Regions from separate parts of the Mycobacterium sp. E802 genome, predicted to be linked through region 2. Evidence: predicted binding sites of a transcription regulator. Region 2 holds the regulator's gene; each other region holds the start of a gene.
What was found. Region 2 encodes LexA, which represses DNA repair genes until DNA is damaged. Its sites were predicted from a motif close to CGAACANNTGTTCG; they were not measured.
Positions count from the first base shown of each region.

Region 1: the regulator LexA is predicted to act here: its motif matches at 4,991-5,004, upstream of recA (recombinase RecA).
Region 3: the regulator LexA is predicted to act here: its motif matches at 2,197-2,210, upstream of A5699_RS14845 (HNH endonuclease signature motif containing protein).

Region 1 is NZ_LZJD01000044.1:25,826-32,063, reverse strand. It holds gene A5699_RS06335 (amino acid ABC transporter ATP-binding protein) at 117-845, shown strand; gene A5699_RS06330 (glutamate ABC transporter substrate-binding protein) at 877-1,689, shown strand; gene A5699_RS06325 (amino acid ABC transporter permease) at 1,711-2,391, shown strand; gene A5699_RS06320 (amino acid ABC transporter permease) at 2,391-3,287, shown strand; gene recX (recombination regulator RecX) at 3,288-3,848, opposite strand; gene recA (recombinase RecA) at 3,817-4,869, opposite strand; gene A5699_RS06305 (hypothetical protein) at 5,035-5,283, opposite strand; gene A5699_RS06300 (DUF3046 domain-containing protein) at 5,284-5,478, opposite strand; gene A5699_RS06295 (glycosyltransferase) at 5,488-6,238, opposite strand, start outside.
Region 2 is NZ_LZJD01000027.1:7,274-13,511, reverse strand. It holds gene A5699_RS04365 (alpha/beta fold hydrolase) at 1-444, shown strand, start outside; gene A5699_RS04360 (PhzF family phenazine biosynthesis protein) at 531-1,217, shown strand; gene nrdR (transcriptional regulator NrdR) at 1,229-1,684, opposite strand; gene A5699_RS04350 (LysM peptidoglycan-binding domain-containing protein) at 1,849-2,355, opposite strand; gene lexA (transcriptional repressor LexA) at 2,552-3,277, shown strand; gene A5699_RS04340 (LGFP repeat-containing protein) at 3,280-5,592, opposite strand; gene A5699_RS04335 (acyl-CoA dehydrogenase family protein) at 5,772-6,238, opposite strand, start outside.
Region 3 is NZ_LZJD01000095.1:14,067-20,304, forward strand. It holds gene tsaD (tRNA (adenosine(37)-N6)-threonylcarbamoyltransferase complex transferase subunit TsaD) at 1-264, shown strand, start outside; gene A5699_RS14840 (nuclear transport factor 2 family protein) at 294-725, shown strand; gene A5699_RS14845 (HNH endonuclease signature motif containing protein) at 755-2,047, opposite strand; gene groES (co-chaperone GroES) at 2,267-2,569, shown strand; gene groL (chaperonin GroEL) at 2,683-4,302, shown strand; gene A5699_RS14860 (adenylate/guanylate cyclase domain-containing protein) at 4,369-5,883, shown strand; gene A5699_RS14865 (hypothetical protein) at 5,858-6,238, opposite strand, start outside.

The DNA of each region.
Region 1 (6,238 bases), on a different contig from region 2:
ACGCGGCGGATTCTCCAGATCCGGGCAGGTTGGACGTTCCCTGGGTAAGGTCACCTGCCATGGGAAGCCCCGGCGAGCCGCCGCAGGTCGACGCTGCGGCGCCACCAGATGTGCCGATGATCTCACTGCAGGAAGTCAACAAACACTTCGGCTCCTTGCATGTACTCAACGACATCAACCTCGAGGTGGGCCGTGGCCAGGTGGTCGTGGTGCTCGGCCCCTCCGGCTCAGGTAAATCCACCTTGTGCCGCACCATCAACCGGCTGGAGACCATCGACTCGGGCACCATCGCCATCGACGGTCAACCGCTGCCGGCCGAGGGTCGCAGACTGGCCCAGCTGCGTTCAGACGTCGGCATGGTGTTCCAGTCGTTCAACCTGTTCGCGCACAAGACGATCCTGGAAAACGTCACCCTCGCCCCGGTGAAGGTGCGCCGCAAATCCAAGGCGCAGGCCCGCGAGACGGCGATGGCTCTGTTGGAGCGGGTCGGGGTGGCCAACCAGGCCGACAAGTACCCGGCCCAACTGTCGGGCGGTCAGCAGCAGCGGGTCGCCATCGCCCGTTCGCTCGCGATGAACCCCAAGGTGATGTTGTTCGACGAGCCGACCAGCGCCCTGGATCCCGAGATGATCAACGAGGTGCTGGCGGTGATGAGCTCGCTGGCCGGCGAGGGGATGACGATGGTCGTGGTCACCCACGAGATGGGCTTCGCCCGGCGGGCGTCGGACCGGGTGGTGTTCATGGCCGACGGTGCCATCGTCGAGGACGCGCCGCCGGCCGAGTTCTTCGACAATCCGAAATCCGATCGCGCCAAAGATTTTCTCGGCAAGATCCTGTCCCACTAACCACTGACGCTCCGGCGAAAGGAACCCGAACATGCCCTCTGTGCCGTTCAAGTTGGTCGGTACCGTCGCACTCGCCATCGCGCTGCCCCTGGCGGCCACCGCGTGCGGCGGTGGCGATGACGGCAACAAGATCGTCATCGGTACCAAGTACGACCAGCCCGGGCTCGGCCAGAAGAAGCCCGACGGCACCATGGCCGGATTCGACGTCGACGTGGCCAAGTACGTGGCCAACGAGTTGGGCTACAGCGAGGACCAGATCGAATGGAAGGAAGCCCCCTCGCCCCAGCGCGAGACGCTGATCCAGAACGGTCAGGTGGACTACATCGTGGCCACCTACTCGATCACCGACGCCCGTAAAGAGAAGGTCGACTTCGCCGGGCCGTACCTGCTGACCGGCCAGAGCCTGTTGGTGCGCTCGGACAACAACGACATCACGGGCGCGGCCTCACTGGAGAACAACAAGAAACTGTGCTCGGTGTCGGGCTCGACCCCGGCGCAGCGGATCAAAGACGAGTACCCGATGGTGCAGTTGCAGCAGTACGACACCTACACGCTGTGCCTGGACGCCCTCAAGAACGGGGCCGTGGACGCGTTGACCACCGACGAGGTGATCTTGGCCGGCTATGCCGCGCAGAGCCCGGGCGCCTTCAAGATCGTGGGCGACAAGTTCTCCGAGGAGCGCTACGGCATCGGCCTGAAGAAGGGTGATACCGAGCTGCGCAACAAGATCGACGACGCCATCGAGAAGATGGAATCCAGCGGCGCCTGGAAGGAAGCGTTCGAACGCAATCTGGGCCCGGCCGGAATCACCACACCGGAACCGCCCGCCGTCGACCGCAACTGAGCCGGGGGTAGCGCACCGACCGTGGAAATTTTCGACGAGTACCGCGATCAGATCTTCGCGGCGTTCTGGACCACGATCCAGCTGACGGTGTACTCCGCGATCGGTGCGCTGATCCTGGGCACGGTGCTGGCGGCGATGCGGCTGGCGCCGGTCCCAGTGCTCAATTGGCTCGGCGCCGCGTACGTGAACGTCATCCGCAACACTCCCCTGACCCTGATCATCGTGTTCTGCGCGCTCGGGGTGGGACAGACCATGCGGATCACGTTCACCGATCCGAACTCGCCGACATCGATCACCGACAGCAACTTCCGCCTGGCGGTGCTCGGATTGACCGTCTATACCGCATCGTTCGTGTGCGAGACGGTGCGTTCCGGGGTCAACACGGTGCCGATCGGGCAGGCCGAGGCGGCCCGCTCACTAGGCTTCTCCTTCGGCCAGAACTTGCGATTGATCCTGCTGCCACAGGCTTTTCGCGCCGTGATCATCCCACTCGGGTCGGTCTTGATCGCTTTGACGAAGAACACCACCATCGCTTCGGCGATCGGCGTGGCCGAGGCGGCGTTGTTGATGAAGGACATGATCGAAGACACCGCCGCGGTCCTCACGGTCGGTGCGATCATGGCGGCCGGGTTCATTCTGCTGACACTGCCGCTGGGACTGTTCTTCGGTTGGCTGGGTAAGCGCCTGGCGGTGGCACGATAATGCGCAGCGCATCAGTCCTGTTCGATGCGCCGGGTCCGCGCGCGAGGGTACGCAATCTCGTTCTGGCGATCCTCGCGGCGATCGGCGCCGGCGTCCTGATCGTGTATGTGCTGTTCCGGCTGTGGCAAAAGGATCAACTCCAGCCCGACAAGTGGAAACCGTTCCTCACGTCGGATCTCTGGATTACCTACGTGCTTCCCGGGATCGAGGGCACGCTGACGGCGGCGGCGGTGTCCATCGTCCTGGCCCTGGTGTTGGGCATGGTGCTGGGCATCGGCCGGCTGTCGCCTATTGCCCCGATCCGATGGATCAGCGCGGTGATCGTGGAGTTCTTCCGCGCCGTGCCGGTGTTGATCATGATGCTCTTCGCGTTCTTCCTCTACGGCCTCTCCGGCAGTTTCCCGTCCGAGTACGTCGCCCTGGCCGGGGTGGTGACGGGATTGACGCTCTACAACGGGGCGGTGATCGCCGAGATCGTCCGAGCCGGCGTCAATTCCCTACCCCGTGGGCAGCGGGAAGCCGCATGGTCGTTGGGCTTGACCTGGACCCAGACCATGCGGCTGGTGCTGCTGCCGCAGGCCATCACCGCGATGCTGCCGGTGTTGGTGTCTCAACTCGTCGTGGTGCTCAAGGACACCGCGATCGGCTACCAGATCACCTTCGTGGAAATGGTGCGTCAGGGCACGAACATCGGCTCGGTGTACCAGAACATTCTTCCCGCGTTGATCGTCATCGCCGTCCTGATGATCAGCGTGAACATCGCCCTGTCCTCGTTGGCCACCAGGATCGAGCGCCGGATGCGGCGCTCTCGTCGCGGTCCCGTACCACTGGAACCAGAGGCCGTCGAACAGGAAGGCGCACCGGGAGCGCAGGTATTGCAGACCCAGCGCGACTGATCACACCCGACGGCGCTCCCGCTCGCTGGCAAGTTCGACGCTGACCACGTCGAAGGCCATCGACTGGTTGTAGCCACGGCGGGCCAGCATGCCGACCAGCCGGCGGGTCACCTTCACGTCACCGTCGTCACTGAGCTTTTCGCGACGCAACTTGTCCCGCACCAACTGCTCGGCCCGCTGCCGTTCGGCGGCCGGGTCGAGATCGGCCAGCGCCGCGTCGATGACGTCGTTGTCGACGCCCTTCTTGCGGAGCTCGACAGCCAAGGCGCGCTTGCCTTTTCCCGCGTTCGCGTGCCGGGACCGCACCCACTGCTCGGCGAAGTCCTCGTCATCGATCAGCCCGACATCGGTGAGCCTGTCGAGCACCTTGGCACTGAGGCCTTCGTCATAACCCCGTTTGGCGAGGTGCTCGGTCAGCTCGGCGCGGGTGCGAGCCCGCACGGTGAGCAGGCGCAGGCACACGTTCTTGGCCTGCTCCTCGCGCTTGCGAGGGTCCTGCGCCTGCTCGTCCTCGGGCGTGCCCGACGGATCAGAAGTCAACCGGGGCGGGAAGGACGTCATCAGTGGCCTCGGCGGTCACGACCGCACCGATACCGAGCTTCTCCTTGATCTTCTTCTCGATCTCGTTGGCGACATCGACGTTCTCCAGCAGGAACTTGCGGGCATTCTCCTTGCCCTGCCCCAGCTGTTCGCCCTCATAGGTGAACCAGGAGCCGGACTTGCGGATGAATCCGTGCTCGACACCCATGTCGATGAGCGAACCCTCGCGGCTGATGCCGTGGCCGTAGAGAATGTCGAACTCGGCCTGCTTGAACGGCGGCGAGACCTTGTTCTTGACGATCTTGACGCGAGTCCGGTTACCGACCGCATCGGTGCCGTCCTTGAGGGTCTCGATGCGGCGGACATCCAGGCGGACCGAGGCGTAAAACTTCAAAGCCTTACCGCCCGTTGTCGTTTCGGGCGAGCCGAACATCACACCGATCTTCTCGCGGAGTTGGTTGATGAAGATCGCGGTGGTGCCCGAGTTGTTCAGCGCACCGGTCATCTTGCGCAGCGCCTGGCTCATCAGACGGGCCTGCAGACCGACGTGGCTGTCACCCATCTCGCCCTCGATCTCGGCGCGGGGAACCAGGGCCGCCACCGAGTCGATGACCAGGATGTCCAGCGCACCCGAGCGCACCAGCATGTCGGCGATCTCCAGCGCCTGCTCACCGGTGTCGGGTTGGCTCACCAGCAGTGAATCGGTGTCCACACCGAGCTTCTTGGCATATTCCGGATCCAGCGCATGCTCGGCGTCGATGAACGCCGCGATGCCGCCGGCGGCCTGGGCATTGGCCACCGCATGCAGCGCCACGGTGGTCTTACCCGAGGATTCCGGACCGTAGATCTCGACCACGCGGCCGCGGGGCAGGCCGCCGATGCCGAGGGCCACATCCAGGGAGATCGAGCCGGTGGGAATCACCGAGATGGGCTGGCGGACCTCGTCACCGAGGCGCATCACCGAGCCTTTGCCGAAATTCTTGTCGATCTGGGCCATCGCCAGTTCGAGCGCCTTTTCGCGATCGGGGGCCTGTGGCGCCATGAGTGTCTCCGTCCTCGTGATGTTCGGTGATCGGTTTCGATCAGTTGGCCGTGACGCTAGAGGCAGCCACCGACAAGTCGGCTCGACCAGCATCTCGCCCTCACATGCCGACCATGTTAGACGAACACGTGTTCGACTCAAGCGGACACGCCGGGTGGTCAGGCGTCAGCGACGCCAGTTCGGGAAGTTGTCGAGATCCCGCAGCGTCATCACGAAACCGGTCGCACCGACCGCGATGGCCAGGAGATATCCGATGGCGGCCTGCCATCCGGTCAAGACGGACGCGACCAACCAGCACAGCAGTACCGCTGCGATCACCAGCAGGACACCGTAGAGCGGCGTCCGCATCGGATGGTCACCCAGACCCATAAGTCCGGTATACGCCCAAAACCCGAGCAGGAAAAGACCGGTCACTCACCATTGATCGCGGGGCACGTCGAAGTCGGCACACAATGCCCGCCACACCGTGCGCGGTTCCACCCCGTCCTCGATGGCCTGCGCCGGCGTTCGACCGTCGAGGTCGGCGAGCACATGGTCGACGAGCAGCGAGCGCCCCCGGATCGAGCCGAACTGGCCGTCCACGAGTTCATGGAATTCCGTCAACCGCACGCGCCCAACCTACCCAGCGCCGACGAGGGCGTCATGGCACACCCGTACCGGATCTTCCACCTCGGTCACCGAGGCACCGGCCCGCTGGGCGGCCGACCGGTACGACGGCGACGCCAGCACATCGGCCACCGCCCGGGTCAGCGCCTCACCGGTCAGCGGCCGTACCAGCTGCGCACTGCCTTGGCGCACAACACGATTGGCCAGCTCCCACTGATCACCACCGCCGGGCACCACGACCATCGGCACGCCGGCCAACAAGGTCTTGGACACCATGCCGTGCCCGCCGCCACAGATCACCAGGTCGGCATGTGACAACAACTCGTCCTGACGGCCCAGCCCCACGACGGCCCAGGGCGGCACGTCGACATGGGCCCCACCGAGCCGCGACACCACCACGCGGGCGCCGTCGGGCAGCGTCTGGCCCGGCCGCAGCGACTCCAGCGCCAGCTCGGCCATCCCCTGCGTACCGGTGGTCGCCGTCGACGGCGCCACCACGATCACCGGCCCAGCGCCCGGCGGCACGGTCAGCACCGCGTCGGTCGGTTCGAAGTGCAGCGGACCCACCACCACCGCCTCGGCCGGCCAGTCCGGGCGGGCCACCTCCAGGGCCGGCAGGGTGGCGATCAACCGGCGCACCGGTCCCGGGTCGAGGACGGGCAGGCCGATCTCGGTCCGCACCTCGGCCCGCTGGGCCAGCCCGGCCCGCCAGGATCGCGCGGTCAGGGCGCGCATGACGGAATCGCGCAGCCGGCCCCTCAGG
Region 2 (6,238 bases):
CTGCGCATCCTGGCCGACCTGCCGGAGCCGACGGCCTCCTCGGCCTTCGCGCGGACGCTTCGCGCCGTGGTGGATTGGCGGGGCCAGGTGGTCACGATGCTCGACCGCTGTTACCTGACCGAATCGGTTCCGGTCCAGTTGATCTGGGGTGAGTGCGATTCGGTCATCCCGGTCAGCCATGCCGAGATGGCGCACGCCGCAATGCCCGGTTCTCAGTTGGAGGTCTTCAGTGGCTCCGGACATTTTCCGTTCCACGACGACCCCGACCGCTTCGTCGAAGTGGTCGAACGCTTCATCGATTCCACCGAACCCTCGGTCTACGACCAGGATCGGCTACGCCACCTGCTGCGCAGCGGGCTGAGTGAATCGGCGATCAGCGGGCCGTTCGACACTCAGGTCGCGGTACTCGACGCGATGGGCGCCGACGAGCGCAGTGCGACGTGAGACGGTTGCTTGGCGCCCTGACGGCCCGCCGGTGACGCCGCCCTGGTTCCTCCGGAGGATCGGCACGGCCACGTAGCATCGGGTCCATGGCCATCGACGTCACCGTGTTGCGCGTGTTCACCGACTCCGAAGGCAAGTACGGCAATCCGCTCGGCGTGATCGACAACAGCACGGTTGCGCCCACCGACCGTCAGCGTATCGCCGCCGAATTGGGTTACAGCGAAACCATATTCGTCGAACTGCCCCAACCTGGCGTGAACACCGCCCAAGCCCACATCTTCACGCCGGTCGCCGAGATGCCGTTCGCCGGTCACCCGACCGTGGGCGCCTCCTGGTGGCTGCGCGAACTCGGGCGGCCCGTCAACACCCTGCAGGTGCCCGCCGGAATCGTTCAGGTCGCGTACGACGGGGAGCTGGCCGCGGTCAGTGCGCGTTCGGAGTGGGCACCGGAATTCGCCATCCACGACCTGACCTCCACCGACGAGTTGTTCGCCGCCGAGCCCGGCGATTACGCCGATGACGTCGAGAACTATCTGTGGACCTGGCTGGATCGGGACGGAGGAGTACTGCGGTCACGGATGTTCGCCGCGCACCTCGGTATTGCCGAAGACGAGGCCACCGGTTCGGCGGCGGTCCGCATGACCGACTACCTCAGCCGTGACCTGACGATCGTCCAGGGAAAGGGTTCGGTGATCGAGACGCGGTGGCACCCGGAGGGCTGGGTGCGCGTGGCCGGCCGGGTCGTCAACGACGGCACCACGCGGCTGGGCTGATGCCGGCCGCGTTACGCCTCGGCGCGGTGGGCCCGCAGGGCCTCGATCTCACGTTCGAAGTCTTCGGCTGAGGAAAACGACCGGTACACCGACGCGAACCGCAAATAGGCGACCTCGTCGAGTTCACGCAACGGCCCCAGGATCGCCAAGCCGACTTCATGGCTGGGAATCTCAGGTGTGCCGAGACCGCGGACAGCATCTTCGACCTTCTGCGCCAACACGTTGAGTGCGTCGTCGTCGACCTGACGGCCCTGGCAGGACCGGCGTACACCGCGGATGACCTTCTCACGGCTGAACGGCTCGGTCACGCCACTGCGCTTGACCACCGCCAGCACCGCCGTCTCGACGGTGGTGAATCGACGGCCGCACTCCGGGCAGGACCGCCGCCGCCGGATCGCCTGGCCCTCGTCCGTCTCGCGGGAATCGACCACGCGCGAGTCAGGATGACGACAGAACGGACAATGCATTACCGCTCCTTCGTCATGCCGCCGGACAATTAGTTCGAGCGCCCTTGAGCGTACCCGCGCCGCCCTCGGCAGGTTCACCGCCGGGTCCAGTGGTGTGTAGGAGATCACGCCGGGGCAGGCCAGTGTGGCTGCCTGCCAGGATGTTTCAGCGGACATCGCACTGCTCAACCAACCGGGGCGAGCAGGGTCTGCCCGGCGTCGAGCGCCGACGATTCGAGTTGGTTCAGATCGCGGATCTGCTCGACCACGCGCGAGACCGGAGCGTCCGGGGCGACGCGCCGGGCCACCTGCTGCAGCGTCTCGCCGGTTTTGACCTGGACCACCGCGAGTTCGGCCGGCTCCGGCGCCTCGGTGCCCATCACACCGCCGAATTGCGCCACCAGCCCCAGCCAGACCGTGATACCGGCGGCAACCAGCGCCAACAACACGGTGGTGACCGGCGTGATCGGACGGCTGCGGTGCGAGGCCCGCGACATGAGAACGCCGGTTCCCCGGTAACGGACCGCGCCGCCGGCCGGCCGGGTCGGTGCCTGCCGCTGGACCCGGCGCAGCGGCCGAGGCTCCGCGGCACCGAACTGGGCGCGACCCCGAGACGGTTGCGCCTGGGACGCGCCCCGGGCCACACGGACAGCGCGGGAACGGCTTTCGGCGGGGATATCGATGATCGCCATCTGACTGCCTTTCGGTGGGACGTTCGCTCTTGTGTTCGAATATAGTCGCTCACATGTTCGATGGATAGAACGTGTGATCGAACTGTTGCGAAACGATAGGACGGACCACCGACAAGTTTCGGCGGCGAGGCTCCGTAGACGACACGCGTCGAACACATGTTTGATTAATGTTCAAACAAGGACTACATTCGCCCTCATGAGCGACGACCTGAGCAGGGACGGCAGCACCGACACCCCGGCGGGATCCGAGGGGGCGAGTCCACGCCGCGCCGCTGACAGCGGCCTCACCGAACGGCAACGGACCATCCTCGACGTCATCCGCGCATCGGTGACCAGTCGGGGCTATCCGCCCAGCATCCGCGAGATCGGAGATGCGGTAGGGCTCACCTCGACATCCTCGGTCGCCCATCAATTGCGCACCCTGGAACGCAAGGGCTACCTGCGCCGCGACCCGAACCGTCCGCGTGCGGTCGACGTCCGCGCCGCCGACGATCCGGCGGCCACCCCGCTCGTCTCCACGGATGTGGCCGGCACGGATGCGCTACCCGAACCGACCTTTGTCCCGGTGCTCGGGCGCATCGCCGCGGGCGGCCCCATCCTGGCCGAGCAGGCGGTCGAAGACGTCTTCCCGCTCCCCCGCGAACTCGTCGGCGAGGGCTCGCTGTTCCTGCTGAAGGTCGTCGGCGACTCGATGGTGGACGCGGCCATCTGCGACGGCGACTGGGTGGTCGTGCGCCAGCAGAGTGTGGCCGACAACGGTGACATCGTAGCCGCGATGATCGACGGTGAAGCCACCGTCAAGACGTTCAAGCGGACTCGTGGTCAGGTGTGGCTCATGCCGCACAATCCGGCGTACGACCCGATCCCGGGTAACGACGCGGCCGTGCTCGGCAAGGTCGTCACCGTGATCCGCAAGATCTGAGCTCAGTCCGCTCGCACGAATCCGTTCGTGCGAGCGAACTCCTCACTGGCGAACCAGATCTCGGCCACCGCGTCGTCGTACTCACTGCTGTCGGGTGACCAGTACTGGCCAGACTTGGTATCCGCCTTGATCGGGTAGCCCTCGGGTGCCCGGTTGGGGTCGTCCAACGGTAGGTGGATCGCCGTGACGGCCGGTACCTCGTCGAGTTCGATGGCGGCATGACGCCCACTGTGGGCCTCGCCACTGTAGGCCTCGGCATGGGTGATCACCCGGGTCGGCGCGGTATCCACATTGTCTTGATCGCCGGACAGCCCGAGATCCGCGGGAACCGCGAGACCTACCGGTGCACGCAGACCGTCGATCGGGCCGGCGAATGCACCGGTGTCCACCAGATCCTCGTCGTCGAGTTCGGCCTCGACATCGTCCTCGGCGTCACCTTCGGCGACCTCCTCGAACTCGGCGTCGATGGGCGCGTTCTCGTCGTCGAGGTCCTCGCCGTGGAAGTCCTCGTCATCGAAATCGTCGTCGTCGAAATCCCCGTCCTCGAAGTCGTCGTCGAAATCGTCGACGTCGCGGTAGTCGTCAAAGCCCGGCTCCGGGCCGGCCAGTTGCGAGGAATCCTCCGGCGGTTCCTCCTCGTCATCCGGGGGGCCGTATCCCGACGACGACTCCGGTGCAGCCCATTGGCTCACCGGCATCTGGCTGACCGGCATCGCGATATCGGTCGGACCATCGTAGGGAGACGCCGCGGTACTAGCCGATTCATCGACCGGCCCGGTGAATCTCGCCGTCGCAGCCTCACCCCCATAGGCGTCGCTGCGATCGTCGCGGTAGTCATCGTCGTCGTATCCACGCGAGTCATAGCGCCGGGCGCCGTAACGGTCCTCGTCGTACGGCCCCTCGCCGTGGCCGTCGTACTCGTCCTCGAACGGATCGTGGTCGAATTCGTCGTCGCCACCGGCCCGTCGCCGATGCCACAGCGCCGCCCCGACAATCAGCGCGGCCAGCAGCAGAACCGGAACCACGGCGATCAGCCACCACCAGCTCCAATGCCAGCTGAACGGCTTGTCCGAATCCGCGGCCGCCGCCGGCGGAGCCCCGGCCGGCTGTTCGAGGCCGGGCACCTGCAGCCCGCTCAATTCGGCGGCAAGATTCGAGGGTTCGGTGGTGAACTTGTTGGTGGCGCGATCCCAGGAGATGGCTCCGCCGCTGAATCGCTGGGTGACGACGGTGCCGTCCTCGGTTTGGTCGGCCATCGGGGCACCGAGCTCGCCCGTGGCTCCGCCGAGCTTGTCCCACGCCGCCTTCATCGCGCCCCGGACGATCACCGCACCGTAGTCGGGGGTCCAGAAGATCACCGGGTTGTCGGCTGCGGCGAAGGTACTGATCCGGCTGTTCGGCCCCAGGCCGCCTTCGGCCTCGCTTGCGGTCGGGAAGCCCAGATCGCCCTCCGGGCCGCCGACGCTCTCGTACTTCTCCAGAAGCTGACCGGTGATGGCGTTGGCCCCGGTGGCGGGGCTGTAGAAGATCTTGCCCCCGGCGAAGTTCTGCCCGACGCCACCGTCGCCGATCGGGTATTGGTCACCGTCCTTGGCGCCCAGCGGTCCCATCGCACCACCGGCGGCCCGGCGCGCCATCGCGATCGCCGAGGCCGGATCCGCGGGCACGTCCAGACCACCGAGTTGATCCGCCAGCTCGGGCGGCACCGTGGTGAAGGCCTTGGTCTTGCGGTTCCAGGAGATCTCCCCGCCGGTGAACTTCTGCGCGTTGACATCGCCGTCGAAAGACTCGTCCTCGGCAGGAACGCCGAGGACCCCGGCCGAGCCGCCGAGCTTGTCCCACGCGGCGTTGATGGCACCGCGCACCACGTGGGCGCCGGTGGCCGGAGTCCAGAAGATCACCGGGTTGTCAGGTGCGCTGAATGTCGAGTTGCGGCTGTCCGCAGCCCGCCCGGGGCCCTCGTCGATGGTGGGGAATCCCAGGTCGCTGTCGGCCGCGCCGCCCAGCGATTCGTATTTCTCCAGGATCGCGCCCTGCATGAAGTGGGCGCCGGTCGCCGGGGTGAAGAACATCTTGCCCCCGGAGAAGTTCTGCGCGAAGCCCGAACCCGCCGCAACCACGTCGCCCTGCCGTGGCCCGAGCGGGCCGCCGTCGCCACCGGTGGCCTCCCAGGCGGCGGTGATCGCGGCGTCGGCATCCGACTCCGGGGTGGCCGACGCCACCGCGGGCACCATCAAACCAGCGACTATGAATGCGAGCAGGCTGACCGCCAGCCGCCATACGGCCGCGTTCAGCCTCGCTCCCGGCCTAGTCATGCGCCCTCCCCGCTCGTTCGGCAAAGTTTCCTTGGAAATGTCCCGCCCGACAACTCTGCTTCAGCACGTGACGATAACCAAGGGACGTGGCCGAGCTCAGGCAAAAAAGCCGCAATATCTGGGTCAAATACCCCGAAATCGAGCGTTTTGGGGCCTTGCGCGGGGCTGACCGTCGATTTTCACACCCCCAGGCTGCGTCCGATGATCTCCTTCATGATCTCGGTGGTGCCGCCATAAATCGTCTGCACCCGCGCATCGAGGTAAGCCCGGGCCACCGGGTATTCACGCATGTAGCCGTAACCACCGTGCAGCTGGAGGCAGCGGTCGATGAGGTCGACCTGCTTCTCGGTGGAGTACCACTTGGCCATCGCGGCCTGCTCCACGGTGAGCTTCTCATCGAGATGCAGCCGGATGAATTCGTCGACCATCATCCGGACCACGGTGGCCTCGGTGGCCAACTCGGCGAGCAGGAACCGGCTGTTCTGGAAGCTGCCGATGGGCTTGCCGAACGCCTTGCGCTCCTTGGTGTACTGCACCGTCTGCTCCAGCACCGACTCCATCGCCGCGGCAGCCATGATCGCGATCGAGATGCGTTCCTGCGGCAGGTTCTGCATCAGGTAGACGAAACCCTGCCCCTCCTCACCGA
Region 3 (6,238 bases), on a different contig from region 2:
GTACGCGCAGCCACCGATCTCGGGGTGTCCACGCTGCTGATCGCCGGTGGGGTGGCGGCCAACTCCCGGCTGCGCGAACTTGCCGAAGAGCGTTGTGCGGCAGCGGGTCTGACGCTGCGGGTGCCGCGGCCGAGGTTGTGCACCGACAACGGCGCGATGATCGCCTCATTTGCGGCGCACCTGATCGCCGCCGGGGCGGCGCCGTCGCCGTTGGATGCCGCCAGCGATCCGGGCCTGCCGGTGGTGAAGGGGCAGGTGGCGTGAGCTCCCCGGCCGACAAGCTGGCCGACAAGCTGGCCGAAAAGCTGGCCGACAAGCTGGAGATTACCGAGCTGCTGTATCGCTATGCCGAGCTGATCGACGCCGGCGACTTCGATGGGGTCGGGCAGCTGCTCGGTCGGGGCACGTTCATGGAGGTGGCCGGGGCGTCGGCCATCGCGGAGTTGTTCGCCGCGACCACCCGTCGGTATCCCGGACACGGCAACCGCACCCGGACCCGTCACCTGGTGCTCAACCCGATCGTCGACGTCGACGGTTCGCGGGCGACGGCGCGCTCGACGTTCGTGGTGGTGCAGAACACCGAGACCGTCCCACTGCAACCCATCGTCGTCGGTCGCTACGCCGACGCCTTTGCCCGTGACGAGCAGGGCTGGTACTTCACCGAGCGCAGAGTCGATGTGGAGATGGTCGGAGACGTGTCCGAGCATTTGAACATCGCGCTATAGGCGTGGGAACGGGGTAGGACGACTATCCGCTACGCGGCAGCCTGCACCCGCACGACATGGATGTCGCTGGTCAACACGCGGGCTCCGGTCGGCAGTGGTGGGGCGGTACTTCGATAGGTCCGGCCCGTCGGTGTGCTGACTTCGGTGGTGTGCCGGCCGAATCGGTCGTAGCTCGTGGTGGTGGTCCAGTCGGCGGTTTCCTTGATGTAGTTGCATCGTTCGCACAGTCCTTGGCCGTTCTCGGCGCAGGTCGGACCGCCGTCGGCATGGCGGGTGATGTGATCGATGTGGCGTACCGGTGCGTCGCAGTAGGGGGTGCGGCAGCGCTGGTCGCGCAAGGCGATCAGCCAGCGCAGGCCCTTGGGGAAGGTGCGCGACGTGGAATCGAGGGCGACCAGGTTGCCGGTGGCCGGATCGGCATAGAGCTTGCGCACCGCGGCCTCAACCTCGGGGTCCAGCAGCGCCGCCAAGGCCATCTTCCGGGCCACCGCCGCCGGGATCGGGCCGTATCCCTGCAGCACCGCAGGTTCGGGACCGTGGGCAAACAGGCTCTCGTCGGAGACCACCAGATTGAGGTTGAGCGGAACCGCGGCGCCGACTTCACGCCCGGTGATACGCCGGTAGAAGGCGTCGGCCATCAACGGGCCCCGGCCGTCGCATCCGTTTCCGGCGGCGACTGAGGCCGCGACGGCAGCGGCCGCCTCCACTTGCAGCGCCTCGTACGCTGCGCAGCCTTCGGCGGCAGTCAGCAGGGCCGTCACATACGCCATGCCGTGCGGAGCGGGACGCATCGTAACGGTGCGATCAGACTGGTGCCGGCTGATGCGCTCCATCACCGCGTCGTGGTCGAGCCGGATGGCAATGCGGCCCGCTTCGGCATCGACTTTCCTGTCGCCGAGGCCGTCCAGCTTTGCCGGGTCGGCGCACAGTTCGACGTCCATCGCGCGACGATCTGCTGGTGACAGGCAGTCGGCATGTTCGGTGATGATCATCGCCCGCACCTCGGTGAGGACGCCGGACTCCAGCGCCGCCAGGGTGTGGGGCATGTCGTCGACGAGGATTCGGGACATCTTCAGATACTTGGCCCCATGCCATGGCGAGGCCTTGCGGGCCAGGCCGACCTCGGAAGCCAGGCCTCGCCCGCGCTGTGCCGCCGGCACGCCCTCGGCAGCTCTGCGTGCCCGGCGCTTGGCTTCGAGCATCGCCGTCACCCGAGCCTGTCCGGCCGCGATGCTGGATGCCGCCCGGTTCATCGCAGCCAGCTGATCGGCCAACGCCTCTTCCGTGGCGTCGGAGTCGATCGTGAAATGCGATCCGAACATATGTTCGATAGTAGGCCTCTCTGGATGTCGGCGCAATAACCAGAGACCACCCTTGAGTGCTAGCACTCGCATGTATAGAGTGCTAGGTGGCACGCGGCCAACCCCAGCGCCGGCACCCGCGACGACGGAGCGAGGGGACGGACGCATGCCGAACACCTGGTTAACCCGAGGGCCCCGGCGCACACCGGAGCTCAATACCCAAACAAGTGGAGGGCTTCCATCGTGGCAGTCAACATCAAGCCACTCGAGGACAAGATCCTCGTTCAGGCCAATGCGGCCGAGACCACGACCGCTTCCGGTCTGGTCATCCCGGACACCGCCAAGGAAAAGCCGCAGGAAGGCACCGTCGTCGCAGTTGGCCCCGGCCGCTGGGATGAGGACGGCGAGAAGCGGATCCCCCTGGACGTTGCCGAGGGCGACACCGTCATCTACAGCAAGTACGGCGGCACCGAGATCAAGTACAACGGCGAGGAGTACCTGATCCTGTCGGCCCGCGACGTGCTGGCTGTCGTCGCTAAGTAAGCACCCGTGTCCCGCCCCGGAGATCCCCGTGTTCGCACGGGTGGTTTCCGGGGCGGTATGCGTTGATGCCTCGACAGGTAGTCAAGCTCGACAGGTAGTCAAGAAAGAGACTTATGAGCAAGCAGATTGAATTCAACGAAACTGCGCGCCGGGCCATGGAAGCCGGGGTCGACAAGCTCGCCGACGCCGTCAAGGTGACGTTGGGCCCGCGTGGTCGCAACGTCGTGCTGGCCAAGGCTTTCGGTGGCCCGCAGGTCACCAACGACGGTGTGACCATCGCCCGCGAGATCGACCTGGAAGACGCGTTCGAGAACCTCGGCGCCCAGTTGGTCAAATCGGTGGCGACCAAGACCAACGACGTCGCCGGCGACGGCACCACCACCGCCACCGTGCTGGCGCAGGCCCTGGTCAAGGCCGGCCTGCGCAACGTTGCTGCCGGTGCCAACCCGATCGCGCTGGGCCTGGGCATCGGTAAGGCTGCCGACGCGGTGTCCGAGGCGCTGCTGGCCGCGGCCACCCCGGTGTCGGACCAGACCGCCATCGCCCAGGTCGCCACGGTGTCCTCGCGCGACGAGCAGATCGGTGCGCTCGTCGGTGAGGCCATGACCAAGGTGGGCCACGACGGCGTGGTCACCATCGAGGAGTCCTCGACGCTGAGCACCGAGCTCGAGGTCACCGAGGGCGTCGGCTTCGACAAGGGCTTCATCTCGGCCTACTTCGTCAACGACTTCGACACCCAGGAAGCGGTGCTCGAGGACGCGCTGGTGCTGCTGCACCGCGACAAGATCAGCTCGCTGCCCGATCTGCTGCCGCTGCTGGAGAAGGTCGCCGAGAGCGGCAAGCCGCTGCTGATCATCGCCGAGGACGTCGAGGGCGAGGCGCTGTCCACGCTCGTCGTCAACGCAATCCGTAAGACGCTCAAGGCCGTTGCCGTCAAGGCGCCGTTCTTCGGTGATCGCCGCAAGGCGTTCCTGGAGGATCTGGCCATCGTCACCGGCGGTCAGGTGGTCAACCCCGACGTGGGCCTGGCCCTGCGCGAGGTCGGTCTGGACGTGCTGGGCTCGGCGCGTCGCGTCGTGGTGTCCAAGGACAGCACCGTGATCGTCGACGGCGGCGGCTCCAAGGACGCTGTCGACGGCCGGGTGAAGCAGCTCAAGGCCGAGATCGAGACCACCGATTCCGACTGGGATCGGGAGAAGCTGCAGGAGCGGCTGGCCAAGCTGGCCGGTGGCGTCGCGGTGCTCAAGGTCGGCGCGGCCACCGAGACCGACCTGAAGAAGCGCAAGGAAGCTGTCGAGGACGCCGTCGCGGCCGCCAAGGCCGCCGTCGAAGAGGGCATCGTCACCGGTGGTGGCGCTGCACTCGTGCAGGCCCGCGCGGCGCTGGACAAGCTGCGCGGCGAGGTCAAGGGCGACGAGGCCCTCGGCGTCAACGTGTTCGCCTCCGCGCTGTCGGCCCCGCTGTACTGGATCGCCACCAACGCCGGCCTGGACGGCTCGGTCGTGGTGAACAAGGTCAGCGAGCTTCCCAACGGGCAGGGCTTCAACGCCGCCACGCTGGCCTACGGTGACCTGGTCGCCGAGGGCATCGTGGACCCGGCCAAGGTGACCCGGTCCGCGGTGCTCAACGCCGCCTCGGTGGCCCGGATGATCCTGACGACCGAGACGGCCGTCGTGGACAAGCCGGCCGAGGAAGATGACCACGCCGGTCATCACCACGGGCACGCGCACTAGAAGTACGCGCGCTAGAAGTACGGCGAAACACCCTCGGCCATCAGGCCGGGGGTGTTTTGTTTCGACATGGACCGGATTTTCCAGTGGGTATGGGACCGGCACGGGCCGCGATACTCCTGGGCCATCTGTGCCCTCGTCTACCTGGCCGGACTCTCGGTCCATCTCGCCTACCCGTTGATCATCGTCGCCTTCGAAAGATCCGATCGCTACGTGCAGGCGGCCGTCATCTCCTGCGTCGCCATGCTGGTGCGGACCTACCTGCTGGTCCTGCCCGGCTCGAAGCGGTTGCGTCTGATCGAGAAGTGGGCAGCGGGCCGCGACGTCGATCCGATGGAGGCACTGCGCGCCACCTATGTGTACGGGCGGAGGACGACTGCCCGCGTGCTCGCAACCGACATCGTCTGGACGCCGTGCGTCGGGGTGGCGGTCGCCACGCTCAACGGCGCGACCGGGTGGCGACTGGTTCAGTACGGGATCGTCGGCGCCGCATACGGAGCGGCCACCGGGGTGTTCGGTGTGCACAGCTTCAGTGAGGGATCGCTGCGACCGGCCCGGACCGCCATCGCCGGCAACACGGGAATCGGTGACTCCCTGCCGCGCTCTCGTCCCACGTTTGCCACCTGGTCACACCTCACCATCCTGGCGTTGGCGTTCGGATTCTCCATCGGCGCCGCGATCACGGCTTCGGTGATCGACCGTGCCCGCGAGGATCCCATCGTCTCGTTGGCGATCGGGTGCGCGCTGACGCTTGTTTCCGGACCCATAGCCGTCATGACGATCGCTCCCTTCCTGCGTCCGATCCGCGACCTCGCCGAGGGGACGGAACGCGTTGCCGTCGGAGAATACCGCCGACGCCTGCCGGTGGTCCAAGACGACGATCTGGGTGCGCTGTCGGCGTCGTTCAACCGCATGCAATCGGGTTTGGCTGAGCGGCAACGACTTCAGGCGGCATTCGGGACATACGTGGACCCGGCTTTGGCGGCGCGGCTCCTTGAGCAAGGTGACGACGTGTTCACCGGTGAACGGCGTGAAGTGACGGTCATGTTCGTCGACATCCGAGACTTCACGCCCTTCGCCGAGGCGAACACCGCCGAAGACACGGTCGCCCGGCTCAACGCGCTGTTCGAGATCGTGGTGCCCGCCGTGGTCGACGCCGGTGGGCACGTCAACAAGTTCCTCGGCGACGGAGCTCTGGCGGTGTTCGGCGCCCCCAATGACCTTGCGAATCATGCCAATGCCGCAGTGGGCGCGGCGATGCTGATGCAGCGCCTGGTTGTCGAGCGATTCGAGGGTGCGCTGCGAATCGGTATCGGCATCAACACCGGCGTGGTGATCGCCGGCACCATCGGCGGCGGAGGCAAGCTGGAGTTCACGCTGATCGGTGACGCCGTCAACGTCGCGGCCCGGGTCGAGCAGCTCACGAAGAGGACCGGCGATTCGATCCTGCTGACCCAGCCGACCGTCAACACCTTGGACGTACATCCGCCCGAACTGACCGACCGGGGCTTTCACGAGCTGAAAGGAAAGTCAGCTGCGGTAAGGGTTTTCGGCCTCGCTAGTGCTTCGCGGAGTCAGGGGTAGCCGTCGGCTGAATCGACACCAACCGGAACGCGTCGGGCCGGGCCGCGTCAAAGGTGAAGCGGACGAGGAGAACATCAGGAGGAAACTTGGTGGCCAGGTCATTCAGCGTTCTGGGCAGGAACACGCGGGCCTTGGCATTGCCGTACCAGTTCGGGTCGGAGGGCGAGGTATCAAGGCCGCTGACCGTCTCGATCGACTCGTCCCACTGCTGAACCGGTTCCGGTGGAGTGCCGCCGAATCCTTGCGATTTCAGGTAGGCATCCGCTTGTCCGGTAAGGGTGATCGGTGCCCCGCCACCGACCGGCGACCCGGTGATCGTTCCGTCCACCACATCGGCCGTGACCGATGTCAGCCG